Regions from separate parts of the Paenibacillus sp. FSL R10-2796 genome, predicted to be linked through region 4. Evidence: predicted binding sites of a transcription regulator. Region 4 holds the regulator's gene; each other region holds the start of a gene.
What was found. The regulator Rex, encoded in region 4, represses fermentation and respiration genes when NADH is low (regulators of the CRP and FNR family bind a similar motif). The targets are predictions, from matches to a motif close to TTGTGAAATATTTCACAA.
Positions count from the first base shown of each region.

Region 1 (7,459 bases), 300 kb from region 4:
GCTTCGATCAGAATAATCGTCTGATAAGCTTAATTAATAAGCGTAGCAATGGTTCTGAGATATCGAGTTATCGGTATAAGTATGATGATGCAGGTAGACAAGTATCAAAGACCGATAGTTATGGTACAACAAAATATAGTTATGATAAAGCGGGTCGTATTGATAGAGTAGAGTCACCAGGGAAGACAACTGCTTATTCCTATGATGGAGCGGGTAATCGGAAGTCCATGTTAGAGACATATACCTCTCTTCAGCCGAGCAGTTATGTTAATCCAGATACTAAAAAAGCTATAGAATACAAATTGAAGAAAAGTGAGTATCTGTATTCTTCCAGCAACCAGTTAATGAAGCTGGAAGAACGAATGAGCGAGGTAGATGGAAAAGAGATACTATTCAAAGCTGTTGATTATCTCTACGACGGCAATGGGAATGAAGTAAGTCAGCGAACGGGCTACATTCAGCCTCATAAGAGTGACATGCACCAATCTATTACGGGAGAAGTCTACGGAACGGGTGCTACACAGGAGATTAATAGTTTACTCGAAAAAGTGACCCAAACCTATGACGGCTTCAACCGTTTGAAAAAGTCTATTAAAGTCAGTGCTGGTGATCGTGCCACTGTTAATTATGTCTATAATGGCGACGGTCTTCGGACAAAGAAAAGAGTGCAAAGTACTAAGACAGGAAATGTTATTAAAGAAACGAATTATGATTATGACCACCAACATGTCATTTTAGAAACGGACAGTACAGATAAGGTCAGCACTCGCTACATTCGGGGTATCAATTATATTGCCAGAATGGATGAAGCTAATCAATATGCCTATTATCTTTACAATGGTCATGGCGATGTCGTTCAGACTGTAACATCAGTTGGAAAAATACTGAATCAGTATGATTACGATGCCTTTGGTAATTCTACGCTGACGATAGAAGTCTACACAGAATCAATTCATTATGGGGGCGAATTTTACGATGCAGAGACAAGTCTTTATTATCTGAGAGCCCGCTATTATGATCCGTACATCGGACGGTTTGTATCGGAGGATAGCTATTGGGGTGAGGATAACAACCCATTAAGCCTGAATCTATATACGTATGCAAATAATGATCCGATACAATTTTTAGATCCGACAGGACATTGGGCCAAAGGCGATGAGGGCCTAAATATACAAGCGCAAGCGCAAATTATTGCTCTGACAAATGCGTATTATAAAGCTTCTACAGCAGTAGAACGTGAGGCTATAGCTGCCCAGGCTAACATAGTTAGAAAGGCACCAGCCCCACCAGCTACTCCTTTGCAGTTCCAAAGCAAAGAAATTACTAAAATCGTAGTTCAAGGAGTCTCCACTAGAGGTTTTGCGACAGAGAAAGAGTGGAACCAAGCCCTTAAAAAAGTAGGAATCCAAACCTATACATCTAATTCACATACTGATACACTTCAGTCAGGAAAAAGTATAGAAACCGATTATAATCAGGTTAAAACAGTTATCGGCCGTACTAATATAGCTGTAACAACAAATTATTCATTAACGATCAACACAAAAACACAAAAAGGCACGGAAACGGCCAAAGCATCGCTGCAGATGAATTATAATGTGACAGCTGATGAGTATAGGTTTCTTACAAGCGTAGGTATACCTAGTTTGGAGCAGGCATTATATGTTTTGGACGCTGTGAAGGAGAACAAAGGAAAAGTAACAGCAGGTATATTGAAAGATGCTGGTCTCAAAGTGCATAAAGGTTTCTTGTGGACTAAAATAGGTGGCTCCGTGGATGGGGTCGCAATGGTCTATGATTTAAGTACTAAAGGCCTGTCCCTTGCCGAAGCCCAAGAAATGTACAGACAAGAAGTGATAAATCCCAATATGCAACAGGCATTAGGCTTGGCTGCAATGGGGTTCACAAACGGCATGTTTAGTTTATCAAAAAAGAGCTCAACACCGAGTACTGTTAGTAAGGTAAAAGAGCCAGTTAAACCGAAGCAGTCAAATACTGCTAATAGTAATAAGATAGAGGTTAAGGCGAAAGAGGGCACGGGTAATGGTGCAGATAACATTGCTCAATATGCTAAGTACAAGGAGTTATTAAAAACAGAAGAAGCCGCAAACCCAGTAGTTGATAGTTTAAGGCAAACAGGTCAATTGCCTTCTAACTATATTACAAAATCTGTAGCTGAACAGAGTGGTTATAGACAAGGGAAAGCATTAAATAACTACGTTCAGGGTGGTCAAATTGGTGGAGACGTATTTGAAAATAAATCCAAAATACTACCTGAAGCACCTGGAAGGGTTTGGTACGAGGCGGATATTGGTTTAAGTAATACCATGTCTAGAAGTAAACAACCTGGAACAAGACTGGTGTATTCTAACGATGGACAAATGTATATTACAACTGACCATTATGAATCAGTTAACTTCATCGGAACTTATAAGTAAAGGAGTGAAGCAAATGAGCACACACGAAGATGATTTAAGAAAAGAAAATGTGACCTTACAAGTTAGCAATATTCAGGATTCAAGGGAACTTCATTTGCTCTTGAAAAGAGAACTTGATTTTCCTGATTTTTACGGAATGAATTGGGATGCTTTTTGGGATGCGATTACAGGGCTAGTTGAATTACCAGAAACTCTGAGTTTTAATGGGTGGGACAAGCTTACAACCGTCCTTCCTGATGACTCTCAAACCCTGAGTGATTTATTACGCAAATTCAATGAAAAACATCCTTCTTGGCACTGTAAGGTAGTTTATAAATAAGCTTCACTGAGCCTTGAGTTTTTTCTCAAGGCTCTTGTTTCGGAGGGGCTACCCAGTGCCGAATGAACCCATCATTCAACCAATAACACACTTAACCTATCCAACTTCGTTCAACAAAGAGATACAATTTTCGTGAGTACAATCACAAGTCAAAAGTCCTTTCAGGGTTAAGGTGAACAGGTGGAAAAGATTTTTTCAGAACCTGATCACATATCCCGAGGAGGAACTATTATGGAAACTAAAAAACCTAATGATAGAATTTCGGATTTACAGCATAAGCAATCGGTGCAACCTGGATTTACTCCAGATGCCCTGGTAAAAGATATTGTGCTGCAATTCCCAAAAGCTGCGGATTATTTCAAGTCCAAACGGATTGATTTCTGCTGTGGAGGCGCCAAACCTCTTACTGAAGCAGCGGTAGAGCGTGGACTAGATCAAGAGATGATCATTAGTGATCTCAACAAGCTGTTCGAGGAATATCCGGTACCTCAAGAAGAACTCGCATGGAATACAGCACCTTCTGCAGAGTTAATCGAGCATATCGTGAGTAAACATCACCATTACCTGCGGGAAGAGCTGCCCCTGATTAGCCAAAATGTAACTAAGGTATACCGGGTTCATGGCGGAGATTCCCCTCATTTAGAAGAGGTATATAGTTTGTTTAATGCACTCAAGGAAGATCTTCTTCAGCATACAGCTAAAGAAGAGGAAGACGAGTTTCCAAAATTATTAGCATATGATGCCAATCCAAGTGAAGAAGGGCTGACCATACTTCGCGAGGCATTAATTGAACTCGAGAGTGAACATGACACAGCAGGCGATATATTGAGACAAATACGCAAAATAACAGCTGATTTCACCCCACCGGCTCATGCTTGTACAACCTATCGTTTGACTTATGCCCGGCTAGAGGAGCTGGAGAGCATGACTTTTGAACATGTTCATCTGGAGAATAATATATTGTTCCCTAGATTCCAGTAGAAAAAATGAGTTTCATAGAGTCCCTTAGGGGACTTTTTTTATATTTGAGAACAAAGCTTATTTACGTTATTCTTAAATAGACAGTATGCATAACTTACTACAAGCCTGAGACGCTGTGTGGTCATTAGGCGGGACAAGGCGGTGTCACTATGCCCACGAAATATATGTGGAGGTTGTTACTAGGATTAGTCATCGTATTCATAATAGGTGGGTGTTCCACTCTTGCTGACATTAATAATGAAGGGAATAATGGCTTAGCAGGATCAGACGGGCCTACGCTTTCGCTTATCGTTGCGGGAAATGACTTGCTTACCAACCCTTTGGACAAGCAGCTTAGCGAGAGCTACAGAAAAGGGATAACGATCTTTGACCTACTGAAAGGTAGTGGGAAGGCCACCTTTTCTGAGGATAACACAAGCATTCTAACGGTAAATAATATTTCACTCGGTCCAGGAATGAATTGGGAGCTGCAAATGGATGGGGGGACCATTGGACCTGAGGATTGGGGTCGAACAGTCGGGCATGAATCAAAATTAGTAATTACGGCGATGTCTAAGGAACAAGAAGAACCCCTTCAAATTGTGTTGTTGACCGTGAATGGTGGAAGTGAGCAAGTGAATTTGAATCATTCATATGTTATGGGATTTACTGAAGATTTAACAGTGAGAGGTTTGTTGAAGAACAGCAGTGTGGTGCAGTTAACCGAAGACAACAAAAAGGTGTTATCCATTGGTGATTATACTCCTCTTAGCAATGAAGTTTGGAAGATGAAGGTGAATGGGAAGCAGCTGCTTGAGAATGGAATGGACATGAAGCTTAGAGTGCAGGATGAATTGGAGATTTTATTGGCTATACGTTAAAAAAAAGTACATAAATGCCAGATCTACGGTTGCTCAGAACCCGTGATCTGGCTTTTTTTATTGGAAGTTATAACCTAATAAAGTTGCCTTACTTTTATGTGAAAACATTCACATTTAATGTGACTGTAATCACAATCTCTCTTAAATTTTGAAATGTATAATTCCATTATGTAGAAGAGAAGTTGAAGCAAAGTTCAACAAACGGATAAGAATGAGGAGGCACCTAACCATGGCAGCGAAGAGAGAAAAATTAGTATTAGTCGGCAACGGTATGGCAGGCATAGGTACGCTAGAGCAAATATTGAAGCTAGGTGGAGCTTATGACATTACGGTCTTTGGAAGCGAACCTCATCCCAATTATAATCGGATCATGTTGTCCTATGTTCTCGAAGGGAGCAAAACCATCAACGATATCATCCTAAACGACTGGAATTGGTATGAAGATAACAACATTACCTTGCATACAGCAACAACAGTTACACGAATTGACGAGCATTCTAAGCAAGTAATTGCGGATAACGGTATGGCTGTTTCTTACGATAAAGTGATTATTGCAACGGGTTCGAATTCATTTATTTTACCTGTACCTGGTTGTGATAAGGAAGGCGTTGTGGGTTTCCGGGATATTGCAGATTGTGATGCAATGCTGGCTGCGGCTAAACAATACAACAAAGCGGCGGTAATCGGCGGGGGTTTACTTGGCTTGGAAGCGGCAAAGGGTCTTGTGAACCTTGGCATGGACGTTACTGTAGTGCATCTGATGGAAGATCTAATGGAGCGCCAGCTGGATCGTAATGCCTCCTCTATGTTGCAAGCTGAGCTAGAGCGTCAAGGCGTGAAATTTGCCATGGGCAAACAAACAGTAGAATTGACCGGGGAACAGAGAGTAAGTGGATTACAATTTAGTGATGGCACTTCACTTGCGGCTGATTTTGTAGTTATGGCTGTAGGCATCAAACCGAATATAACTGTGGCAAAAGAAAGCGGAATTGCTGTTAATCGTGGGATTGTAGTGGACGATTATCTGCAGACCTCTATGCAAAATGTATATTCCATTGGCGAATGTGCCGAACATCGCGGAGTTTGTTACGGATTAGTAGCTCCGCTATTCGAGCAGGGGATGGTTCTAGCTAAACATCTCTGTGGAAGCGATACAAACCCATATGAAGGTTCTGTTGTCTCCACCAAATTAAAAATTTCCGGTGTGGATGTATTTTCTGCAGGTGAGTTTATGGATTCCCCTGGACATACTGTAATCTCAAGCAAAGATGAATGGAAGCGAACCTATAAGAAAATTCTGCTCAAAGACAATGTCATTGTTGGTGCAGTCCTGTTCGGCGATGTGACAGAGTCGGCTAACCTGCAAAAGTTAGTAAAACAAGGCGCTGTAATGACCGATGAAATTTATACAGAGGTTATGAGTACGGGCTGCTGCGGAAGTGGAGCCAAAAAGAGTACATCCGTAGAAGCGATGGCGGACGAAGAAATCGTTTGTGGCTGTAACGGGGTTACGAAAAAAGCGATTGTGGATGCGGTCATAGAAAATGGTTTTACTACTGTGGACGAAATAAAAGCATGTACAGGAGCGACGCGCTCTTGCGGAGGTTGTAAACCGGTTGTAGAACAAATTTTACAATTTGTCCTGGGTGATAGTTTTGAGCAGTCTGCCAAGCAAGGAATTTGTAGTTGCACAACGCTTAGCCGGGATGAGATTGTTGCTGAGATTACAGCTAAAGGTCTTAGTACTACTAAAGAGGTTATGCATGTACTGGGTTGGAAACAAGAGGAAGGCTGCTCTAAATGCCGTCCGGCGATTAACTATTATCTGGGGATGATAAATCCGGATACACATCAAGACGAGAAGGAATCACGCTTTGTTAATGAACGTATGGGAGCCAATATTCAGAAAGACGGAACCTATACCGTTATTCCACGCATGTACGGCGGGGTAACGACACCGGAGGATTTGAAGAAAATCGCTGATGTCTCCCTTAAATATGATGTGAAAGTTGTTAAGGTGACTGGTGGGCAACGCCTGGATCTAATCGGGGTGAAAAAAGAGGATCTGCCGAAAGTATGGGAAGAGCTCGATATGCCATCAGGTTATGGTTATGCTAAGTCGCTACGTACCGTTAAGACTTGTGTGGGTTCACAGTTCTGCCGTTTCGGCACACAGGATTCGCTGGGAATGGGCGCGCTCATAGAACGTAAGTATGAACGTCTTGATTTTCCTGCCAAGTTTAAAATAGCTGTCAACGGCTGCCCGCGTAACTGTGCGGAATCCTGTACGAAGGATATTGGCATCGTCGGTAATGATGGCGGTTGGGAAGTGTTTATCGGTGGTAACGGTGGGATCAAGCCACGGATCGCTGACTCCTTCTGCAAAATAAAGACCGATGAAGAGTTGATCGAAGTGTGCTCCGCTGTGATGCAATATTACCGTGAGACCGGCAATTATTTGGAGAGAACCTCCGAGTGGGTTGAGCGTATGGGACTTGAGCAGATTCAAATGGTCATTTTGAATAATGAAGATAACCGCAAAGAGCTGGCCGCACGGATTGACTTTGCTCTGACTCAGGTTACGGATCCTTGGAAAAAAATGCTCAATGACAGCAGCACTCGTACTGCGCTTTTTGAAGAAACAAGAGTCTAGCGGATATAACGCACACAGAAGGGGAGAGACCAATGAATAAGACCACACAAACGTATGCAATAGGATCAGTACAGGATTTCCTGCTGCAAATTGGCCGCGTAGTGATTGCTGGAAATGTTGAACTGGCTGTGTTCCGTGCCTCTGACGGAGCCATCTATGCAGTAGAGAATCGCAGTCCTCATCCTAAGGGGGGCCCGCTTGCTGAAGG
Region 1 covers NZ_CP150178.1:5,134,932-5,142,390, reverse strand. The annotation lists gene NST58_RS23305 (RHS repeat-associated core domain-containing protein) at 1-2,438, shown strand, start outside; gene NST58_RS23300 (barstar family protein) at 2,452-2,757, shown strand; gene ric (iron-sulfur cluster repair di-iron protein) at 3,043-3,738, shown strand; gene NST58_RS23290 (hypothetical protein) at 3,888-4,598, shown strand; gene nirB (nitrite reductase large subunit NirB) at 4,828-7,251, shown strand; gene nirD (nitrite reductase small subunit NirD) at 7,284-7,459, shown strand, end outside.
Region 1: the regulator Rex is predicted to act here: its motif matches at 4,695-4,712, upstream of nirB (nitrite reductase large subunit NirB).

Region 2 (7,459 bases), 3.4 Mb from region 4:
GGAGCAAATAGAATAGGCTTAAAGGGTCGGTCGGCTACCTCTCACCGAAGGGAGGGACGCCTTGTGACAGTGTTTGAAGCAATGATGCTTATGCTAACCTTTGGTTCGCTTATCGTAGCGCTGCTGTCCAATAAACGCAAATAGACCGCCCACTCACAAAGGCATGCGGTCTATCTGTCGTGTCCTATTTGCTGAAGCCTACCGCCCTTAAAAGCGGCTATTGCCTTGGGAGTCGTGTTACAGCACGGCTCTCTTTGCATTTTACGTCTTTTCTACCTTTAATATACCACAAATAATTTAATAACGTAATAATGTACGGTGTTACATTACATTTCCAATCTCCCAGAAAATCCATCCATCCTTGCGTACATCAGAACAATTTACTATCCATCTTTTTTAAAAACCGATTATTAGCGATTAAGCCTATCACTCTCTTCGTTGTATTAGGCCCTTTCGGTGTGCTACCTCTTCTATTCAGCAAAATCCACCGTAGACATGCCCAAGCTTCAAAGATCTCAAGTTCTTCCTGATCCATATCATTTTCCAATAGATAAGCAGTTCGGAACACATCAGCATAACGCTCAGAGATATATATTTTCAGCAGAATAAGTGACCAGGCAAAATCATATCTAGAGTCTCCCAACTGGCCGTTCGTCCAATCGATTATGGTATATCGCTCTTTATCCTCCACTATATTTCCGATATGAAAATCCCCATGAATGATACAGTCTTGCTTCATTGGAGTTTGCTCAACAAGAGCAGTCAACACATTATAAATATCAGATTGTTCTTTGGCTTCAGGGAAAAAATAGCCGATGAAATCGTATTTTGGCAGTTGTATATTTCCAATCTCTTCAACGCGAATCTTATGTATTTTTGCTAATAGGCTTGCGAGTTCCTTCATTTTCCTGGTATTCATTTTATGAATAGGGGTTCCGTCAAAACTTGTTAACAACACCTTATGTCCCTCCGGATTGATTCCCCAGCCCACTGGTTTAGAGACGGCTACTCCTCGTTCGGATAGAACATCCAATAAACGATATTGAAACTGGACATCCGGTCTGGATTCCTTATTCCATGTTTTCAGTACATAGCTCTCTTGATCAGAATTAATCCTCATGACCTCAGCTTCAAATCCTTGATCCATTGTATGCGCAGTTAAGCTGTCTTCCTGATTTAATAAGTCGTTCATGATTTCGTTGTGCTCTAGCCAATTTATGATAGATATAGGAGTTTTCAAAAATGGGTTCTTCCTTTCGGAGTCAGCTACAACAGATTAACGCAACTCAAAATTACAAATAACATAAAATAGATTGTTCTATCCAGTACATAAATACAGTATCCGGGCTTTTCTTTTCAAACTTTTTCATTTTTAAATACATGTCCATTCCATCAGAAACATCATGCCATAAATCCGTAAATACAAAATCATATTTTTCCTTAGACATATGTTGTTCTGCATATTCGAAAGCATCTTCTTGGATAAGCCTGATCTTGTGAGCATTACTGAATTGTGGCAGTACATATTTATTAAATAAATCAATGACATCTTGATTTTTTTCAACAACCGTTATGCTCTCAACATTAACTTTTTCAGAAACCATATAAGCATAATAGCCAAGTCCAAGCCCAAACGTAAGAACATTCCCAAACGCTTTATCAACAGCTTCTTTCATTGTTTCTATTTCATTTGGCGTGATCGTCATCCAGATTCTGTCATTCTCCAAGACAGCCGGGAACATGAATTCAGTTTGAAAAAAACCAACCTGAGGAATTTGTCTTCCCTCTTCTGTCCGGATGATATCATTGCAAACAAAACCTTCAAAAGGTTTATATTTTTCATATTTTAATTCACTATTATTAATCTTTATAGTTGGTATCTTGATATTTTTATAATATGGATTGTCATAATATTCATTTGCATCAAGCTTATGAAGCATATTGCTAAAATATTGGTTGAACAATTCCTTATCATCAACATTATCAACCGTATCCATCCCAAAAGCAGCAGCCAGCATTAAACCAAAAGCGTATTCATAAGATACACCACAGTTTACGATTTCTTCAATTTCTTCTTTGTTAATAAAGTCGGGGGTATTATTCAAATAGCGGCTTAGTAAAGCAAACACTTTATAGTTATCTTCTTTTACTTTTTCTTTTATTACATTATTAAATTCCATATTCTCACCTATTAATTAGAATTTGTTTCTATGTCTCATGTTAGTCTTTCCGGATTGACTAGTAGGCAATACTCTCATTTTACCATTTAAAAATCCAGAAGAACAAAAACCGCTTTACTAATCCGTGACAGTTACCACTTCTACAGTGAGAAAATCTCACGCCAAATCTTCTAGTTATATGGTTTATGGTCCATTTTCCGCCTAATCCGCTCAATATTTCGTTACCCTATGTTAGAATAGACGACTTGTATAATTTGTGAAAACTTTCACTAATAGTCATGATTGATGGTATACTTAATAAGAAGATGAACTAAAGAGAATAACGATGGAAACTGTGGACGTAACCGTAGAAGATTTGAAGTTTGGAGAACAACAGCGACGCGCGCGCTTCTCCACTTCCAACTCCCTCTGATACTTCCTTTCTTTTTTGTCGGGTTCTTTTGGTACATCTTAATAGAGAAATATAAAAGTGGAGGGTTAACAATGAAAAAGAAAGCAGCTGGTGCTCTGAGTCTCGTCCTCTCTGTCATGCTCGTTACCGCAGGTTGCGGTAATGGAAACGACAAGGTGAACGAGAGCAAGAGTAATAACAACGAGAAAAAAGAAGTTGAAGCCGTCTCCGGGGCATCTGAAGCAAGCTACACACCATTCGATCAATTAAAAGATAAATATGATATCATCATTGTCGGTGCGGGTGGTGCGGGAATGTCCGCGGCGCTTGAGGCCAAAGAGAAAGGCATGAACCCTGTTATTTTGGAAAAAATGCCGGTTGCCGGCGGGAACACAACCAAATCCTCTTCGGGGATGAACGCTTCTGAAACGAAATTCCAAAAAGAACAAAACATTGAAGACAGCAATGATTTATTTTATGAAGAGTCATTAAAAGGTGGCCATGACACTAACGACAAAGAAATGCTGCGTTTCTTCGTTGATAATTCCGCGAGTGCGATCGATTGGCTGGATTCCATCGGAATCCGCTTGAACAATATCACCATTACAGGCGGCATGAACGAAAAACGTACACACCGTCCTGAAGATGGCTCTGCTGTGGGTCAATACCTTGTCAAAGGTTTAGTAAAAAACGTACAAGAGAAAGAAATCCCACTTTTCGTGAATGCTGATGTCAAAGAAATCACTGAAAAAGATGGCAAGGTAAATGGCGTCAAGGTCCTCTTTAACCAAACAGAGGAAAAAACAATTACGGCAGATGCTGTCGTTGTAACCACTGGCGGATTCGGTGCCAATATGGATTTGATCTCCGAAGTAAGACCTGACTTGGAAGGCTACGTTACTACTAACCAAATCGGCAGTACCGGAGACGGCATCAAGATGATTGAGAAACTCGGCGGCACAACCGTCGATATGGATCAAATCCAAGTTCACCCGACTGTGCAGCAAGAAAAATCCTACCTCATCGGCGAAGCTGTTCGTGGGGAAGGCGCTATCCTTGTTTCCAGTGAAGGTACACGGTTCACCAACGAATTGGATACCCGTGATAAAGTAACAGCTTCCATCAATACACTACCTGAAAAAGCAGCTACGCTGGTCTTTGATTCCGGTGTTAAATCCCGTGTGAAGGCTATTGAACAATATGACAAAATGGGCTTCGTGATTCAGGCGGATTCCATCGAAGCTTTGGCCAAAGAAATCGGTGTTCCAGAGGATAAGCTGGCAACAACGCTTGATACTTGGAACAGCGCCGTTAAGAATAAAAAGGATGCCGAATTTGGCAGAACTACAGGAATGGACAATGACCTGTCCACTGGTCCTTTCTACGCTATTAAAATTGCTCCTGGGATTCACTACACCATGGGTGGCGTGAAGATCAATACGAACACAGAGGTTCTAAATAAAGATGGTGAAGCTATCCCTGGTCTGTTTGCGGCAGGCGAAGTTACAGGAGGCTTACACGGACAAAACCGGATTGGCGGCAACTCTGTTGCAGAAATCATTATTTTTGGTCGTCAAGCTGGGATCAAATCTGCTGAATTCATAAAAGCAAAATAAGTAGATAACAGATACTATAGGCCTCACAGCAAAAAGCTCAAGCATCGGCAAGTTAGCCCTGGCTTGAGCTTTTTTAATGGGATTAATCGCCAATAGTTCGGATAATAGTATCAAACGGATCTAATTCCAGGGTTTGTTGTCCATATTCCGTATCGATCGTAGTTTTTTGAAGCTGGTCGCTATTGTTAATCACGACGAGTATTTTACTTTCTGGATAATAAGCACACTCTGTATATAAATTATCCGTAATATACTTTGTTTCCTTTAACTCATTGCCGGCAAAACGGATCACATTTAACAGCAATCTTGTATTTTCAAAGCTTAAGGTGAAAGAAGGCAGGTAGATCCCCGTTCCTTTACCAAAGGCATGGGTGGACAATGTTATCATCCCACTCTTTTCACACAATACCGCTGCTGAGCCATCCGTAAGATAGATGTTATTTTTAGGTGTTATGCTGGCTCCTTCAGGCACTAAACCTTGCTCATCTCTAGCCTCAAATGTCCATCTTCCATGAGCTACCTTGGAGCCTGTATCCTCATCCAGACCAAGCACATGTGCCATTCTGAAAAAGCTGTCATAACCATCAAGCGCCGAAGGCTGATTGATACCTATAAAAGTACCGCCCTCATAAACCCATTCTGTCAGTAAGTCCACGCACTTATGGTCACTCCAATATTCTCCACCACTCCATGCTGAACCTGCCGAGCCGGCATTGATCACTACATCACACTCTTGTAATACTCCCTTACGGATATCTTCAAAATCAATGAACTGCACCTCAACCGGCAACCCGGACAAAGCCTCGTTGATATGAATCAGATCATGCATATACGTTTCATGGAAATGCCCGGACAAGGTCCACGATCTCAATTTGCCCCAAGCGTGCAAAATGGCTACCTTCGTCTTAATGTGATACGGTTTGCCTTTATGATGCAGCTCTTTAATTTCTCTGAATTCATCCGCGATCTTTTCGATATAATCACAAAAATCCGGATAAGGCTCTACAAGATGCAAATATCCGCCCAGTCCAATCCGATCTATAGGCTCTCTGAGCAAGGCGCGCCGGATATTAATCCAATACTTTTTGGCATCGAGCGTAGGGTTACCTCCCTCCATAAACGTAGGAAGCCCTCCCAATCCAACCGGAAATAAATAGGGATGCAGCCGAATCTCATGGGTATCTACTTTTACACCAGAGCAAAGCCTTGCCTCATACCCTGAGAACACACATTTAATCATCCCGTCAAAACCAAACTCCTCAAAACGGTCATTGTAAGGCTCCATGCCAACCCAACTATCATCATAGAAGACATACGCCAGCTTATCGTGCTTATGCACAATATCAATTAATTGCTTACCAAATTCGATGACAAAATCATTGATAAATGCCATATAGTCCAGCTTCCGCTGCTGCGCCGGGATATGACTGACCCGATATTTCCCACCATTCACAAAATCCTCGGCCGTGAGCGAATACCCATATTTCTTGGCAAACAGATCAAGCGCCCTTGAGCTTACCGTAAAATCATATGAACCCCAGTCCGAGAACAAATGGCGATTGCGCTCATCGCTGCCCCAGATCCAGGCGAAATTATAAAAGAGGGAGGTGAACCGAACCACTGTTGTTTCCTTATGCTTATGACACCAATCTTCTATCCAATGGAGTAAATATTTTTGCGTTTCTACATAGATGGGATCAATCTGCATCAGATGCTCTTTTTCCCAGTGATTCGTGGTGTGATTGTACATGGAGATCTCTTCCCAAATCCGGTAGACCATGAAGCTGACTGTGTATTTATGCCAAGGCGTTATTCCAGTAATGACTACATTTCCCGATTCCCGCTCATAATTCCACAGTTCTCTTGGAACCTCTTCGCCCGTCGTTCGGTCAAAAACCTGCCAGTACTTAAACGCCTCTTTGGAATCATTCACTCGGAATTGTTCAGCAAAAAAATCCTCCATCAGATAGATGGATAAATAATCTTGTACCGCTACCTTCGGATTAGTTATTAAAAAGCTCTGCTGCAGTTTGTCTGAATTCTGTGACGCCCATTCGTTATGATCTCTGATGATGCAGATTGTAGAATAAATGCCGTATCCTGCGTTGATAATCTCATCGGACAACTGTGTGCCGTCACTGTCACGGATGACATCGGCACCCCAACGTTCAGCTAATTCCAGGGTCAATGCCTCATAACCGGATTCTCCCGGCAGTGTAAAGGCCCCCGTTGTTTGTTTGGACAACTTGGATCCCTCCTATTTAAGCATATCGGATAGAAAAGCTAATGCTAAGCCTTGCCCCCAGCCTTGAATCCAGTCTTTTGGAATATTGCGGTATCCTTCCCGGTCCTTCATAACCGCTGTTCCGCCAGAGACACCCAGTACCCGTCCATCTTCGCTGATATTGTTCAAAATACCTTTTAGGGCTTTTTGCACATATTTGGTATGCAGCGGATTGCCGTTATTGATCATAGCAGCCGCAATGCCGCAAGACGCGGATACTTCTTCATAAGACTCCTCGTCATCGAGTACTGTCCGCCACAGGCCGTTCTCCGTTTGCACCAGCTTGAGTGCGGCCAGCTGATCGCGCAGCGAACACTCCACGTCCATACACTGCGGATACAGATACCATTCTTTCAAAAGCTTTTTAACTTGCGACATGGTGTATGCGCCCCAAGCATTCGCTCTGCCCCAGAATAGTCCAGACATGTGATCCTGCTTCACATTATTGTAGCCATGGTACCAAAACCCGCTGCTAGGATCTTGCAGGTATTTGATATGCCAATAATATTGATTCAAGGCATCTTGAATCATTTCCTGATCCTTTAATTTGCTTCCTACACGGAGCAGGAAAAATGCCGCCATAAACAAGGTATCCGCCCATGCCTGTTCTGGAAAATCATTAGAAATAGAGACGGTATGCTGCAACACATGATCTCCGAATCTAAGCGCATTGTTCTGCAGATAATCTACTTTGCTCATCACAATATCCCAATATTTCTGATTGCCTGTTTCCTCATACAAAGTGATCAGCATATGGCCCATGGCACAGGTATTTACCGTCCAATCCGGCAGACCCAGCTCGATATATTCATCTGCCCACTGGACAAGCATATCCAAATACTCTTTATTTCCTGTAGTTTCATAAGCTCTGGTTACCCCATAATAAGCCACACCACAAGGCCAGTCCCATGTTAAATCCATCGCCATTGTTTTTCTGACCACTTTGTCGATGACCCTTAAAATCTCTTCTCTGTCATAAGTTAATTGA
Region 2 covers NZ_CP150178.1:925,059-932,517, reverse strand. The annotation lists gene NST58_RS04235 (aminoglycoside phosphotransferase family protein) at 371-1,192, opposite strand; gene NST58_RS04230 (hypothetical protein) at 1,293-2,180, opposite strand; gene NST58_RS04225 (flavocytochrome c) at 2,664-4,187, shown strand; gene gnpA (1,3-beta-galactosyl-N-acetylhexosamine phosphorylase) at 4,270-6,432, opposite strand; gene NST58_RS04215 (glycoside hydrolase family 88 protein) at 6,445-7,459, opposite strand, start outside.
Region 2: the regulator Rex is predicted to act here: its motif matches at 2,435-2,452, upstream of NST58_RS04225 (flavocytochrome c).

Region 3 (7,459 bases), 2.5 Mb from region 4:
GCTGGGAAGGGGCGCGAACGGAACCGTATATCTTGTGCAAAGAGAAGGCAGACGGGAAAGGTACGCGCTAAAAATCGGATACGATACACTTGAACTTCAATCGGAGATCAATGTACTGACCTCGCTGCAATCGCGACGAAAGCGGAATGAACATCGGGCTCGTCGTGAGAATCCATTGTCTTCTTATTTTTTGGAAGCGGATGATTTTGCGAATGGGGATAATATCCCCTTCTATGTGATGAGGTATGTTGAAGGCAAACCGCTGCATCATTTTTTATCGAAAAACGGTCCCGATTGGTTAGGCCTGGTAGGTCTTGGTCTGCTTGAAAAGCTGCGCACACTGCATGAATGTGGATTTGTGTTCGGTGATTTGAAGCCCGAGAACGTCATGGTATCTAAATACGGTGAAGTGGAACTGATCGACTTTGGGGGCACAAGCCCTATTGGTCGTAGCGTGAAGCAGTTTACCGAATGGCATGATCGTGGTTTCTGGAATGCGGGCAGTCGAATCAGCGATGAGGGTTACGATCTTTTCGCATTTGCTGTGCTGTGTCTTCGTTTGCTCAATGAAGAAGGGCTCAAAAAGGCAGCCTTACAGCTGCCGCAGACGAGAAGTGTGGACGAATTATTTAAGCTGGCTAGAAATTTACCCAATAAGAAACTATCCTCCTGGATTTGTATGGCGTTAAAAGGGGGGTTCTCAGGCTCTGCGGATGCTACTGAGGTCTGGCGAAACCATATTTATAACTCGCGCAGAAAGCGCCCGGATAGTATGGACACCCCTCGGTGGTTAAAAAATGCATTCGCATTGTCTTTGTTTTTGCTCGCCTTTACGATTTATTGGGTATTCCGTTTTTGAACTCATACATATAGTTGGAGAGAGAGGGGGGCGCATATGGAGCAAATGAATGGACTGGTGGAGTCTGTATTGGAGTCAGCAGCCGAGCATGAGCTGTGGGCGCCCCATGACACCATTGTAGTCGCAGTTTCCGGCGGCCCGGATTCTGTGGCTCTTTTGCATGTTTTACATGAAATATCTTTAAAATTTATACCGCTTACCTTAATATGTGCTCATGTGAATCATGGATTTAGGCCGGAGTCGAAGGAAGAGGCAGAGCTCGTACGTGGTATGGCTGAAGAATTGGGACTGCCCTTTGAGTTTGCGGAATTCGATATTCCCTCCTTGGCTAAAGAGAGTGGACTTGGTCCTGAGGGTACTGCACGTGAGAAGCGGTACGAATTTCTGATTGATACGGCGCACCGATATGGGGCGCGTTCTGTTGCTCTGGCTCATCATGCTGATGATCAGGCAGAAACTGTAATTATGCGTCTATTACGCGGAAGTGGCTTATCTGGACTGTCGGGTATCAAGTGGAAAAGAACAGAAAAAAAGGTGGAACTCATTCGCCCATTCCTACGTATTAACAAAACAGCACTTTTAGGGTTATGCCAAAATGAAGGTTTCACTTATGCTGAGGATGCCACCAATCTGCTGACGAAATATAAGCGGAATGCCATTCGTTTGGAAGTTCTTCCTTTTCTGGAAAAGTATAATGGCAGAGTGAGGCAATCCCTCGTACAGCTTGCGGAAATTGCGGGAGCTGAAGATGAGTATATGGAAGCGTCTGCGGCAAAATGCTTTGAAGAGCTAGTTTCGGAAGGGGATGGGAAATACACCTTTAACAGAGCTTCATTTGCTGCCATACCCTCCGCTTTACAACGGCGTTTGATTAAACTAATATTAAATTATCTGTCGGCGGATTTATCTGCCCTTGATTTCCCCAAGATTGAAGCTGTACGTCGGGGAACGCTGCAGAGCTATCCCACCACCTGGAGCTTGGATTTGGGTGGAGGCCTGACTTGTGTGCGGCAATATGATAGTATCTTGTTCTCGTCCAAGCCCACGACGCCACAGGCAAGCTATACATATCGTCTGTTTTTACCGGACTCTGAGCTTAAATTGGAGGAAATAGGTAAGGTGATGTCGATGGCGGTACTGGAGAGAGAAAACTTTTTTGTACAGGGGGAGGATTATGGGAAGATGTCGGCTTGGTTTGACCGTGATGAACTGGTCTTTCCACTGACGATACGATCCCGATTGCCTGGAGATACCATAAGGATCATGGGATTAAACGGAAGCAAAAAGGTAAAAGATATTTATATTGATGATAAAATACCTGCTTCCGAACGGTCATTGATTCCCCTCGTTTGTGATGGTTTGGGCAATATCGTCTGGATTCCGGGCGTAAGACGCTCGATGCATGCCGCAGTAGGGCGGCACACGACCTCCGTACTTCTATTGTCTCTGGCAGAGCTGGATGACCACGAAGTCACGTAATGGTCGAAGTAAGTCTTTCATAGTATAACTTAGGAGGTTTCGCAAGTTGCAAAACGATATTCAAGAAGTATTGATCACCGAAGAGGAACTTCAGCAGAAAATTAAGGAGCTCGGTCGAACACTGAGCGAAGAATACGCAGGTCGTACCCCTTTAGTAATTTGTGTACTAAAAGGTGCGTTTATATTTATGGCAGATTTGGTTAAAGCCATTACAGTACCTGTTGAGATGGATTTCATGGCAGTGTCCAGCTATGGAGCATCCACCAAGTCCTCTGGAGTAGTCAAAATTATTAAGGATTTGGATGTATCGGTAGAAGGCCGCGATATCTTGATCGTTGAAGATATTATTGACAGTGGTCTTACACTCAGCTATTTAATTGAGTTGCTCCGCAACCGGAATGCTGCTACTATCTCTGTGGTTACCTTGTTTGATAAACCATCAGGCCGCACTGTTAATCTTGAAGCCAGCTACACAGGCTTCGTGTTACCTGACGAATTTGTAGTAGGCTACGGATTGGATTATGCCGAGCGGTATCGGAACCTCCCATATGTTGGAGTACTGAAACCTGAGATTTATTCCAATTGAACTAAGGACTGCCTCGATCATACGGATCGGATACCCACAACTTCCTTTATTTGAGGTGTCCCAAGAGGCTATGGTACAATAACTTGAGTGTTGTGAGAGGAGGTAGGGGATGAATCGGTTCATCCGGAATTCTGGTTTTTATTTGATTTTATTTTTAGTCGTGGTGGGTATTGTCCAGTTTGTGAGCAATGGAAATGAAGCCGCCGATTTCCCTAGATACGACGAGTTACGGCAGGAGATCAAGAACAACAATGTGAAGGATTTGACGGTTCAGTTTGAGGGTAATGCCTTTCTGGTCACAGGCGAGTATAGAGAGCTGCCTGCCGATACTAAATCGAAAAGCTTCTCCACATATATTCCTCCTACAGATGCCGCTATCAATGAACTGATTCAAGCCAGTGATGTTAATGGGATTGAATTAACTCAGAAGAAAATGGAAGGTACCAGCATTTGGCTGACATTCCTTTCTTCAATTATCCCGCTGGTAATTATGTTCATCTTGTTCTTCTTCCTGTTTAACCAGGCGCAAGGTGGCGGCGGTAAAGTCATGAATTTCGGCAAGAGCAAGGCTAGGTTATATAATGAAGAGAAGAAGAAAATCAGCTTTGAGGATGTTGCAGGGGCGGACGAAGAGAAGCAAGAGCTTGTCGAAGTCGTTGAGTTCCTAAAAGATCCACGCAAATTTGCAGCTGTCGGCGCACGTATTCCTAAGGGCGTATTGCTTGTAGGTCCTCCGGGAACAGGTAAAACATTGCTTGCCCGTGCGGTAGCAGGTGAAGCTGGCGTACCTTTCTTTAGTATTTCCGGTTCTGACTTTGTGGAAATGTTCGTGGGTGTCGGTGCTTCTCGGGTACGTGATTTGTTCGAGAATGCTAAGAAGAATGCTCCATGTATTATCTTCATTGATGAAATTGATGCTGTGGGTCGTCAGCGTGGTGCCGGTCTTGGTGGCGGACATGACGAGCGTGAACAGACGCTTAACCAATTGCTGGTTGAGATGGATGGATTCGGTGGTAACGAAGGCATTATTATTGTAGCGGCGACTAACCGCGCTGATATACTTGATCCGGCATTGCTTCGTCCAGGACGTTTTGACCGTCAAATTACGGTTGACCGTCCTGATGTGAAAGGCCGTGAAGCTGTACTTAAGGTTCACGCTCGTAACAAACCGCTTACGAAAGATGTAAGACTGGATGTTGTTGCTAAACGCACAACCGGATTCACAGGTGCTGATCTGGAGAATCTGCTGAATGAGGCAGCTTTGCTAGCTGCACGTCGTAACCGTAAAGATATTTCCATGATTGAAGTGGATGAAGCTATTGACCGTGTTATCGTAGGTACTGAGAAACGCAGCCGTGTGATCAGTGACCGCGAGAAACGTATTGTAGCTTATCATGAAGCAGGCCATACTATTGCTGGTTACTTCCTTGAGCACGCCGATATGGTGCATAAAGTTACTATTATCCCACGCGGACGTGCAGGCGGATATGTTATTATGCTTCCGAAGGAAGATCGGATGATCGTTACCAAGCAGGAGCTTTTGGATAAGGTTACTGGATTACTTGGTGGACGTGTTGCTGAAGAATTGTTTATTGGTGAGATCGGTACGGGTGCATACAGTGACTTCCAACAGGCTACGCGCATCGTGCGTGCCATGATTATGGAGTATGGTATGAGCGATAAGCTTGGACCTATGCAGTTCGGATCTTCTCAAGGTCAAGTATTCTTGGGTCGTGATATTGGGCATGAACAGAATTACAGTGACTCCATTGCTTATGAGATTGATCAGGAAATGCAGAACTTTATTACTTCGAGTTACGAACGTTGTAAAGATCTGTTGATCAAACACTCCAAAGAAATGCACTTGATTGCCAATACATTACTTGAGAAAGAAACACTTGAGCTTGATCAGATCACACAACTGATTGAACAAGGATTCCTTTCCGAGGATGGTAAACCAGAGGGTGGCGAAGGTGTTGCCCATGAAGTTGGCGAGCCTGTCATCGACAATATCGGTGATGTGCGAGTTCGCATTCAAGGCAAGCCTGAGGATGAACAGTCCACACTTCCTGACCTGTCGAAGGATATCCCGAATAACCCTGATTCTGAGGGTAATGACGGTTCCGGTGATGACAACAAAGGTGGGGGCACTAGCCTTACCTAATTGGGTCCACCATTCATATGATGTAAATTTATCCGGAGAACGTAACTGTTCTCCGGATTTTTTATTTTAATTTTTAAGGGATTCTATGCCTTAAAGCCTGTCCAGTTACATTGACAGAGGCTGGAACGTTGTGTACATTAGTGATTAATATTACTTACTATTTATATCAGCATGTTCATTTTTTCACCATGATGGCGCATGCCATTTGATAACATCATGTCGGCGAAAAGCCGCGAGGATTTAAGGGGGAGAACAATCGGTGGAAGCTCTGGCGCTTGAGCGCAAGCAGGAACAGAATCGAGAACTTCGTATACGTCTTGAACAGCTTAAAAAGGAACGAAACGCAATCATTTTAGCTCATTATTATCAACGTGATGAAATTCAGGAGGTTGCCGATTTCCGGGGCGACTCTTTTTTACTCGCTCAGAAGGCTGCAGAGACAGATGCAGAAGTTATTGTATTCTGCGGTGTTCATTTCATGGGGGAAAGTGCAAAAATTCTAGCCCCGAACAAAACCGTCCTTATTCCTGATGAACGTGCAGGCTGTCCAATGGCAGATATGGTCAATGTAGACGGTTTGCGTAAGCTAAAAGCTCAACATCCAAATGCTAAAGTAGTCACTTATATCAACTCGTCCGCCGAGATTAAAGCAGAAACCGATATTTGTTGTACCTCTGCTAATGCTGTGAAAGTAATCGAATCCCTTGACGCCGAAGAGATTATTTGGGTCCCAGATAAGAATCTTGGTCAATATGTACAAGATCAGACGGGCAAGAAGCTGATTATTTGGGAAGGCTATTGCAACACTCACGACATGTTGACCGTCAAAGATGTAGTAGAAATGAGAGCAAAATATCCAGATGCGGAATTTGTAGTTCATCCAGAGTGTCGTCCTGAAGTAGTCGCCATGGGTGACTATGTAGGCAGCACTACATCAATTCTGGAGTATTGCCGGAAATCGGATCGTAAGCAATTTATCGTTGGAACGGAAGATGGTACCGGATATCAGCTTCGTAAGGATAGTCCAGATAAAGAATTCCATTTTGCTACCAAATTTCTTGTTTGTCCTAATATGAAAGTTAATAATCTAAAAAAACTGGTGAAATGCCTGGAGACGATGAAGCCACAAATCTATGTACCGCCTGCTGTCGCCGACAAAGCCAGAACATCCCTAGAGCGCATGCTACAAGTCCGGTAGCATGCGCTACTCTTTCGTTGAAACAGGTGAAAAGCGGTCATGATTCCACAATATTTGGTTGATTTTGATCTTCGGGATATTCCTACGGTAAAGACAGATTGTATTGTTATTGGTTCAGGGATTGCCGGGTTATTCACAGCTATTAAAGCCAGTGAAGATCGGCGTGTCATAATGATCACAAAGAAATCAGTAATGGAAAGTAATACTCGCTATGCACAGGGGGGGATCGCAGCTGTTATAGCTGAGGATGATTCCCCTGCTTACCACCGGCAGGATACCTTAATGGCCGGAGCAGGTCTTTGCTCCTCAACAGCTGTCGATGCACTTGTTAATGAAGGGCCGGAAGGCGTTCATGAGTTAATTCGCTTAGGAACTCTGTTTGATAAGGAAGATGGGGTACTGGCTTTGACTCAGGAAGGTGCGCACAGCCACCGCCGTATTTTGCATGCTAATGGGGATGCTACAGGTTATGAGATTGTTCGTGCATTGGCGGAACAGGTAGCCGAACATGAGAATATTGAGGTCTGGGATGATCATTATGTTATCGATCTCATCACTGAAGGTGGAGAATGTGTAGGCGCATTATTGCAACGGCCCGGTGGTGGAAGGTTGTTCCTGCAAGGGGATGCGACCATTCTGTGCTCTGGTGGAGCAGGACAATTATATCGATACACTACCAACCCAGAAGTAGCTACAGGAGATGGAGTAGCAATCGCCTATCGCGCTGGGGCTCATATACGAGATATGGAATTTATTCAATTTCATCCTACAGCACTTAGTTACCCGGGAGCTCCTAGATTTTTAATCTCCGAAGCTGTGCGTGGGGAAGGAGCAGTCTTGCGCAATATTAATGGAGAACGGTTCATGGAACGTTATCATGACCTGCTTGAGCTGGCTCCGCGGGATATTGTAGCACGAGCTATTGTAAGTGAAATGGAACATACTAAATCAACGTTCGTTTATTTGGATATTACACATGAATCTCCAGAGATGGTGAAGCATCGGTTTCCCACAATATATGAGACATGTATGGGCTATGGACTGGATATTACAAGTGATTGGATCCCAGTGGCTCCCGCTGCGCATTATATGATGGGGGGGATTAAGACCGATCTGAATGGAGAGAGCACCATCCCACGTCTGTTTGCTTGCGGAGAGGTTTCCTCCACAGGC
Region 3 covers NZ_CP150178.1:69,653-77,111, forward strand. The annotation lists gene NST58_RS00325 (serine/threonine protein kinase) at 1-859, shown strand, start outside; gene tilS (tRNA lysidine(34) synthetase TilS) at 896-2,338, shown strand; gene hpt (hypoxanthine phosphoribosyltransferase) at 2,385-2,924, shown strand; gene ftsH (ATP-dependent zinc metalloprotease FtsH) at 3,034-5,088, shown strand; gene nadA (quinolinate synthase NadA) at 5,348-6,286, shown strand; gene nadB (L-aspartate oxidase) at 6,326-7,459, shown strand, end outside.
Region 3: the regulator Rex is predicted to act here: its motif matches at 5,260-5,277, upstream of nadA (quinolinate synthase NadA).

Region 4 (7,459 bases):
CCATAATACATTTCTTCTGCAGCCGCTCCACCAAGTGCGATCATAATCTGATCTTCTAGATAATCTTTGGTGTACAAATACTGCTCTTGCTGAGGATTGTGACGTACATAACCAAGGGCTTGCCCCCGCGGAGTCAGCGTAACCTGACTAACACTTCCCGGACGAAGCAGTTCTGCCATAATGGCATGTCCCAATTCGTGGATTGCCACCCGTTTTTTCTCTTCGTGGTTAGTTTCTCTGTCCGTTTTTTCCCCCATCATAACCTTGTCAATCGCCATCGACAGATGCCGCTGCTCAACCTCTGTCAATTCCTCACGCATCATATAAATTGCTGCCTCATTCATAACACTTTCGAGCTGAGCACCGGAAAAACCATAGGCTTCTTCGGAAATTTTGTCGAGGTTCACATTGGCATGAAGCGGCTTATTTTTGGCATGTAATTCGAGAATCGATCTGCGGCCTTTTTTATCAGGCATGTCCACTTGAATATGACGGTCAAACCGGCCAGGACGCAGCAATGCTGAATCAAGCATTTCTTTACGGTTAGTGGCTGCTACCAGTAGAATGCGTGGTGTTTCGTTGTTATAGATCCCGTCCATCTCAGTCAACAGCTGATTCAAGGTCTGATCATATTCTCGTTGCTGTCCGCCTTCACGCTTACCGCCAATTACGTCAATTTCATCTATGAAAATAATAGCGCTTTGCTTGTTTTCCTTAAGGGCGCGGGTACGGGCATCCTTAAACAAATCGCGGATACGGCCGGCACCGACACCTACGTACATTTCTACAAACTCACTGCCTGATGCTGCAACAAATACAGAGTTCGTATAATGTGCTGCTGCTCTAGCCATAAGGGTCTTACCTGTTCCTGGAGGGCCTGTAAGCAGAATCCCTTTCAAAGGCCGAATCCCGAATTTGCTGATTTCCTCATGCCGGATCAAAAAATCCAACGCTTCACGAAGCTCCTGTTTTGCATTGTCTTGCCCGCCAATTTCTTCAAAAGTAAGCTTTGAAGGTCCATCCTTCTTGCGTTTCTTCCCGGCACCTGCATTTACCGCAAGTCCGCCTCTTAAATGAGCAATGATAAGTAAAGCCGTGAGCATCCCAGCAGCAATTACAATCGGGAATATATTAATGCCTAGAAAAGCCATGAAAATAAACAAGACAGGAACAAATCCGATTAGAATTTCTTTAAGGTATTTAGGCATTATTCCATACCCCCAATGTCGCAGGTTTTCGCGGCAAAATAATAAATTTGCTTTCTTTTCCATTACTCAAGCTTACATAGACATTATTGTCGTCAATTTCTGTTGAGGCTATCACATTTTTATATTGCGGATATTGCGCTTTGAGTCCATCAAGTTCTGTGGGTATAAGTGTATATTTACGGCTCTCCATGGCTTCAGCTACAGAGAACATCGCTTTATCCCAGTATTCATCCAGCAATTCACTGGAGTTCTGTTCTACATCAAGTTTTAGTGTACGTCCATCAATCATCGATTTTCCTTCTTGGGAGACGTACTGAACCAGCTCACGTAATTTCGTGCCTGGCTGGAGATCAAGTTTCAAAGTGACCTCATTGCGGTTAATACTGATATGAGAATTATTGACGCCCTCATATTGAGATACAATCTTCTGAAGTGGTTCCTGCATTGCAAACTGACGATACAAAAAGAAGCCACCAAACAATAGAGTAGCCGACAGTAGAGACGTTATCAGCACAGGTACAAGACGTAATTTCAAGAAACGTCCTCCTCTCAAAGATGACAAAATATAAAGCTCATTATAATAATTTATAGCTACTTGAGAGCTCATCAGAGAGACTGAAGTCTCTTATTGCTGTTCTAATTACAAGTAGTAGTATATCACAGGTGTATATACTAATTTCAAAATAAATGTGAATATATTTAAAATTTAATTTTTTAAATATTTCCATCAATACCAAATAAATTCCTCACTTTCGACAAAACCGGCCTTGATTTTTAATCAATCGGCCTATTTTCGTATGTGAATTTAAGAGAATATTCGATGATAACCACCCATTCAGTATATCACTTAGTATATCACTTTTGTACATCAAATAAATGTAAACAAGCGAACTTATTATAAGTTCGCTTGTTTACTATGACACCCTTAATTTCCTTATGTTCAGCTTAACTTTTAGGTAAACTGTAACCTTCGCCCATTCGGGACCCATCCGAAAAGCGATAAAATTGATAATAATACCGACCGCTCTGTTTATAAAAAAGCTGCCAAGCATACTCTCCGTTATATACTCCCGGCAGCAAGCGTTCAATCGTTATGTCCGGAAGATCAGCTTTGATAATGCCGCGTATTTGGGCTTCCGAGGTTCCTTTACTTAGTTCCTCAGCAAACACTGCGTCGTCGCCTTCAGCAAATTTTCCATCTACCGTAAAGCGGACCCAGACCATAAGAGCAGTCCCGGCTTCATTTTTCCCTGTTAATACCCAGTACACTGCATTTTCATCCCAAACCGATTTTTGTGCTTTGGTTACCTCTGTTAGACCCGCTCTGGTTTTGGCAACATCCTTAGCGATATCACGCTCGTTCCATTGATCTTTCATAATATAGGCATAGAACTGGATAAGTCCAAACCCCAGGAGCAGAATCAGAACTGACCCCAGGAGGATCCATTTTTTCCTTTTCTTCAAGGTACAGCTCCCTTTCTAGTAATATATCTTTTTTGATTATATAACACACCCGCGTGTTTATCCAAAATTTCATAATTTTCTAGGTTTCCCAGCCTTAAAAATACACAAAAGGCCGCAACTTTTGCTAAAAGCAAAAAGTCGCAGCCTATTATTTATTCGTTATTCTCCAGACTTAACGCTTCAATAAACCTTCGAAGGCTTCTTGCGCTTTACGCCGGATAGCTTCCTCATCCAGGGTTAAGCATTGTCCATGCTTGATGACCTGTTTACCATTCACCCACACATGCTCAACATCCTTAGCGCTAGCAGAGTAAACCGCATGAGACAACAGATCTGTGTGTGGCAGCAAATGCGGCTGATCGATATCAATAGCAATGAAATCTGCTTTCATCCCTACAGCAAGTCTGCCTACATTATTTAAAAAGATGGACTGCGCGCCATATTCTGTAGCCATACGCAGAGCCTCTGGAGCTGGAACAGCCGTTGGATCACCGCTGACACCCTTATGAATGAGAGCTGCAAGCCGCATCTCTTCAAACATATCCAAGTTATTGTTGCTTGCCGCGCCATCCGTGCCAAGAGACACCTTCACACCAGCTTTTAGAAGATCAGTAACCCGAGCCACTCCGCTAGCCAACTTCAAATTACTGCCCGGATTATGAGATACACCCACATTATGGCGAGCCAAGATCTCAATCTCTTCATCATTTAAATGAACACCATGTGCAACTATCGAGGGACGTGTGAACATGCCAAGCTTCTCTAAGTGAGCTACAGGACGCAACCCGTAATCCGCCACATTTTGTTCCACTTCACGTTTCGTTTCGGACATATGCGTATGCATCGGTAAATCCAGATCATGCGCTGCCTGCACGAACTTAACCAGGAAGTCCGGAGGGCAAGTATAAGGGGCGTGCGGCGAGATCATAGTAGTAATTCTGCCTTCAGCCTTTCCATGCCAGTTACGGGCAAAAGAAATCGCTTCCGCAAGCTTGTGATTCTGTACATCCTCTGGACATAACCCGATCACACCACGCATCAATACGGAACGGATACCTGATAACTCAGCTACCTCGGCTACTCGGTCCATATGATCATACATATCGAGGAAGGTCGTAGTTCCACCCTTCAGCATTTCCAATACAGATAAGGAGGTTCCCCAGTATACATCATCACCGGTGAACTTTTCCTCCATTGGCCACATCTTCTCCTGAAGCCACACTTGTAGCGCTAAATCATCTCCATATCCACGCAGCAAAGACATCGCCGCATGACCATGTGTGTTTACAAGTCCAGGCATGAACAGCAGACGGCTGCCATCAACCACTTGCACTCCAGCTTCCATCTGAGGCTCTTCTTTTCCTATGTAAGTGATTAAATCATCTTCAATAGTCATATATCCACTCAGAACCGGCTCATCCGTTCCCGGAGTCAGAAAATACCCGCCCTTAATTATCGTTTTATTGTTGTTCATGTTCGCTTTCTTCCTTTCCATCCCGCAAGTAATAAGCAAGACTTTGCAGATCAGTTGTAAAATCAGCTGCATGCACCCGGATATTCGGTGGTGTCTTCAGAATCACAGGGGCAAAGTTCAAAATCGCTTCAATCCCAGAAGAAATGAGAATATCTGCTACATTTTGAGCTTCTGAATCAGGTACGGTAATAATGGCAATGCGAATACCTTGCTCACGAATCGTGCTGCCTAGTTCATCCATCGGTTGCACAGTAAGGGAGTTGATCTTACGTCCAACCTTAGGAGCGTACGAATCAAATATAGCCGTGATTTTCATAGTATCTTTAAGATATGCATTGTAATTAGACAAGGCATGTCCGAGATTACCTGCTCCAACTAAAGCTACATTAAGCTGTTGATCCAGCTTCAGGATATGACGGATTTTCTCAATAAGATACGTTACATCATAGCCGATACCTTTTCTGCCGAAGTCACCAAAATATGCTAAATCCTTACGAATCTGTGCGGGATTAAGATCAAGCTTTTGTCCAAGTTCCTGAGAGGAAACTGTTAATATTTCGCGATTCTGGAGATCATTCAAAAAACGCAAGTACACAGGCAGTCTGCGAACAACGGCTTCTGATATTTTATCCGATTTCATATTTTTCCTCCTAAAAATAGTAATGTTCTTGTGAAAATCCATATTCAAACGTCTACCTCTCCTTATTAAGGACGGTACTGTAACACACCGCCCTTAAGGATAAGGAGGAGCTAAACTGAAGACGAGCGTTTTAAGAAGCGCCGCCATCCTCTAGCCATTCCGCTATGCGAGGGACCATTTGATCAGTAAGCATATGCTCCATTTTGGGACCAGGCAATGAATAAAGGAAATACTTCCCGTAATGAGATTCAATAACCCTTGTATCATAAACAATAACTATTCCGCGATCCTGCGCCGTGCGAACCAGTCTTCCGAATCCCTGCTTAAAACGAATAACCGCTTGAGGAACAGATAATTTCATGAACGGATTCTTCTTCTGGGCCTGTAATAACTCCGACTTCGCTTCCGCCAACGGGTGATTCGGCGGTTGAAACGGAAGTCTCACGATGGCCAGGCAAGTCAGTGCTTCACCTGGAATATCTACACCTTCCCAGAAGCTGCTCGTCCCCAGCAATACGGATGCTGCACTGTCCTGAAAGCGGCGGATCAGCTTGCTCCGGCTGCCACCTTCCACGCCTTGACCAAGCACCGTAATCTCTTGTGAGGCTAAAGCCTCTTTAAGCGGATCATATACCTGACGCAGCATTTTATAAGAAGTAAACAGAACCAGCATCCGCCCACGTGTTGTTTTAGCAGCTTCCGATAATGACTGTACGAGTGTATCGACAAATCGAGCATCGCCCACACTGCCCTTCACACTAGGAAAATCACGCGGTATAACTAACAGTGCCTGCTCGCGATACTTAAAGGGAGAAGGAAGAAGTGAGGTCATTAGACGTCCTTCTTCCGCAGCTTCGTTAAGTCCGAGATTATCAATCATAAATTGAAAAGATTTATCTACAGACAGCGTCGCCGAGGTAAGCACGATGCTTTTTTTCTTATCGAAGAACAACTCTTTAAGCTGGCTGCTAACATCCACAGGGACAGCATACATCTGCAGTGATTTGCTGCGGTAATTCCCATTTGCCTCCAGCCAATATACTACATTATCGTCATTCAGCCCCATAAAGAATCTTACTTGCTCACGGATGGAAGCCAAATCCTTAAATAAACCGCTAATATCAGTAACAAGACTGTCTGCTGAGGATTGGCTTTCCTGGTCGCGCATCTCGTTAAGCATTTTATCACCCTTACGGATGATGTCGCTTAACGTCAGATTCATAGTGTTCTCTAGTGCAACCAATTCATCCCAATCCTTCGGCTTACGGGCGGGAATCAAACGCATAACCAGTTGTCCCGCTTCCCCTGCCCCTGCATCACTGCGTTCCGGCAAAAGGCTGAACAGCTTGTCGCTGAGTGCATCCCAGGTTTCTTTGACGGTAAGCAGATCCGGGTAGATCCGATCGATGACTCCGCTCCATTCTGAAGCCTCTTCACTGCCTGACGACTGTAATATCTGGCGCAGAGCAGGAAGCTGTCCGTTTCGGCTATCTTTATACAGCCGCGATAATGTGTGTGCCACAGTGAAATGCTTCATATGCATGCCAAGATGTTTACCAGCCACATCTTCTAAATGATGTGCTTCATCAATGACAAGATGCTCGTAAGCCGGAAGCAGCTGGTGCCCAGCCTTAACATCTGCGAATAGCTTGGAGTGGTTCGTAATAACCACGTCAGCAATCCCAGCTTCATGCTTGGCCCTATGATAATAACATTTGCGGAACCAAGGACAAGAACGGCCCAGACAGGAATCGGTATCGCTTGCCACCGTCTCCCAGAAATCACCGCCCCGGCCGCTTAAATTCAGCTCTTCATCATCCCCTGATTCACTTTGAGTGAGCCATACAATCATCTGAGCGGCAGTAAGCGCATCTTCCCTTGGGCTTATAAAGTCCTTTTTATTAATTTTATGCTCAAACTTACGCAGACACAAATAATGCCCTCTTCCCTTAAAAATAGCAGCTTTAAACGGAAAAGGAACTACCTGCGTTAACAAAGGGATATCCCGCTCGCGCAATTGGTCCTGCAGATTAATGGTATGAGTGCTGACCATGACTTTTTCATTGGTGCGAACGCTTTGATAAATGGCAGGCAACAAATAACCGAGCGATTTACCGGTTCCTGTGCCCGCTTCGATCAGTAGGTGTTTGTCTTCGGCAAGTGCCGTCATCACCTCATTGATCATAATATCCTGAGCTTCCCGGCTTTCATACTGCGGTAATGTGTCTTTAAGTCGTTTGGTTACTTCGTCCATATAATCAGTAAAAGATAAATTCGCTAGCGGATTCTCAGCATGCTCATCTCTAGGTGGCGCTAACTCCGTCCAATCTCCTACTGCAAGCGCTAATTGACGATAGAAAGTCAGATCACCTTCGGGCTGTAGCGTCTCCGCTTCCCGCTCTCGCAGCAGACCATCAAAGTACCAGCCCAGATCACTATCCTCTTCGGTAAACAGCTCACAGAGTCTCTGGATCGTAAGCAGCGGCAGCTCGTAGAGCTCCTCAAGACATTTCAACAGCACTAAAGCAGTCGCAAGTGCATCACTATCTGCCTGATGCGGATGATCATGTGTCACTCCAAAATGAGCACTGACAGAGCTTAGTTGATAAGATGTGAGCGAAGGAAAGCAAATTTTCAGAAAATCAATCGTATCCAAAATCCGCCCTTGAAATG
Region 4 covers NZ_CP150178.1:4,839,287-4,846,745, forward strand. The annotation lists gene NST58_RS21925 (AAA family ATPase) at 1-1,208, opposite strand, end outside; gene NST58_RS21930 (hypothetical protein) at 1,201-1,743, opposite strand; gene NST58_RS21935 (DUF5590 domain-containing protein) at 2,154-2,672, opposite strand; gene NST58_RS21940 (amidohydrolase) at 2,845-4,146, opposite strand; gene NST58_RS21945 (redox-sensing transcriptional repressor Rex) at 4,133-4,786, opposite strand; gene dinG (ATP-dependent DNA helicase DinG) at 4,917-7,459, opposite strand, start outside.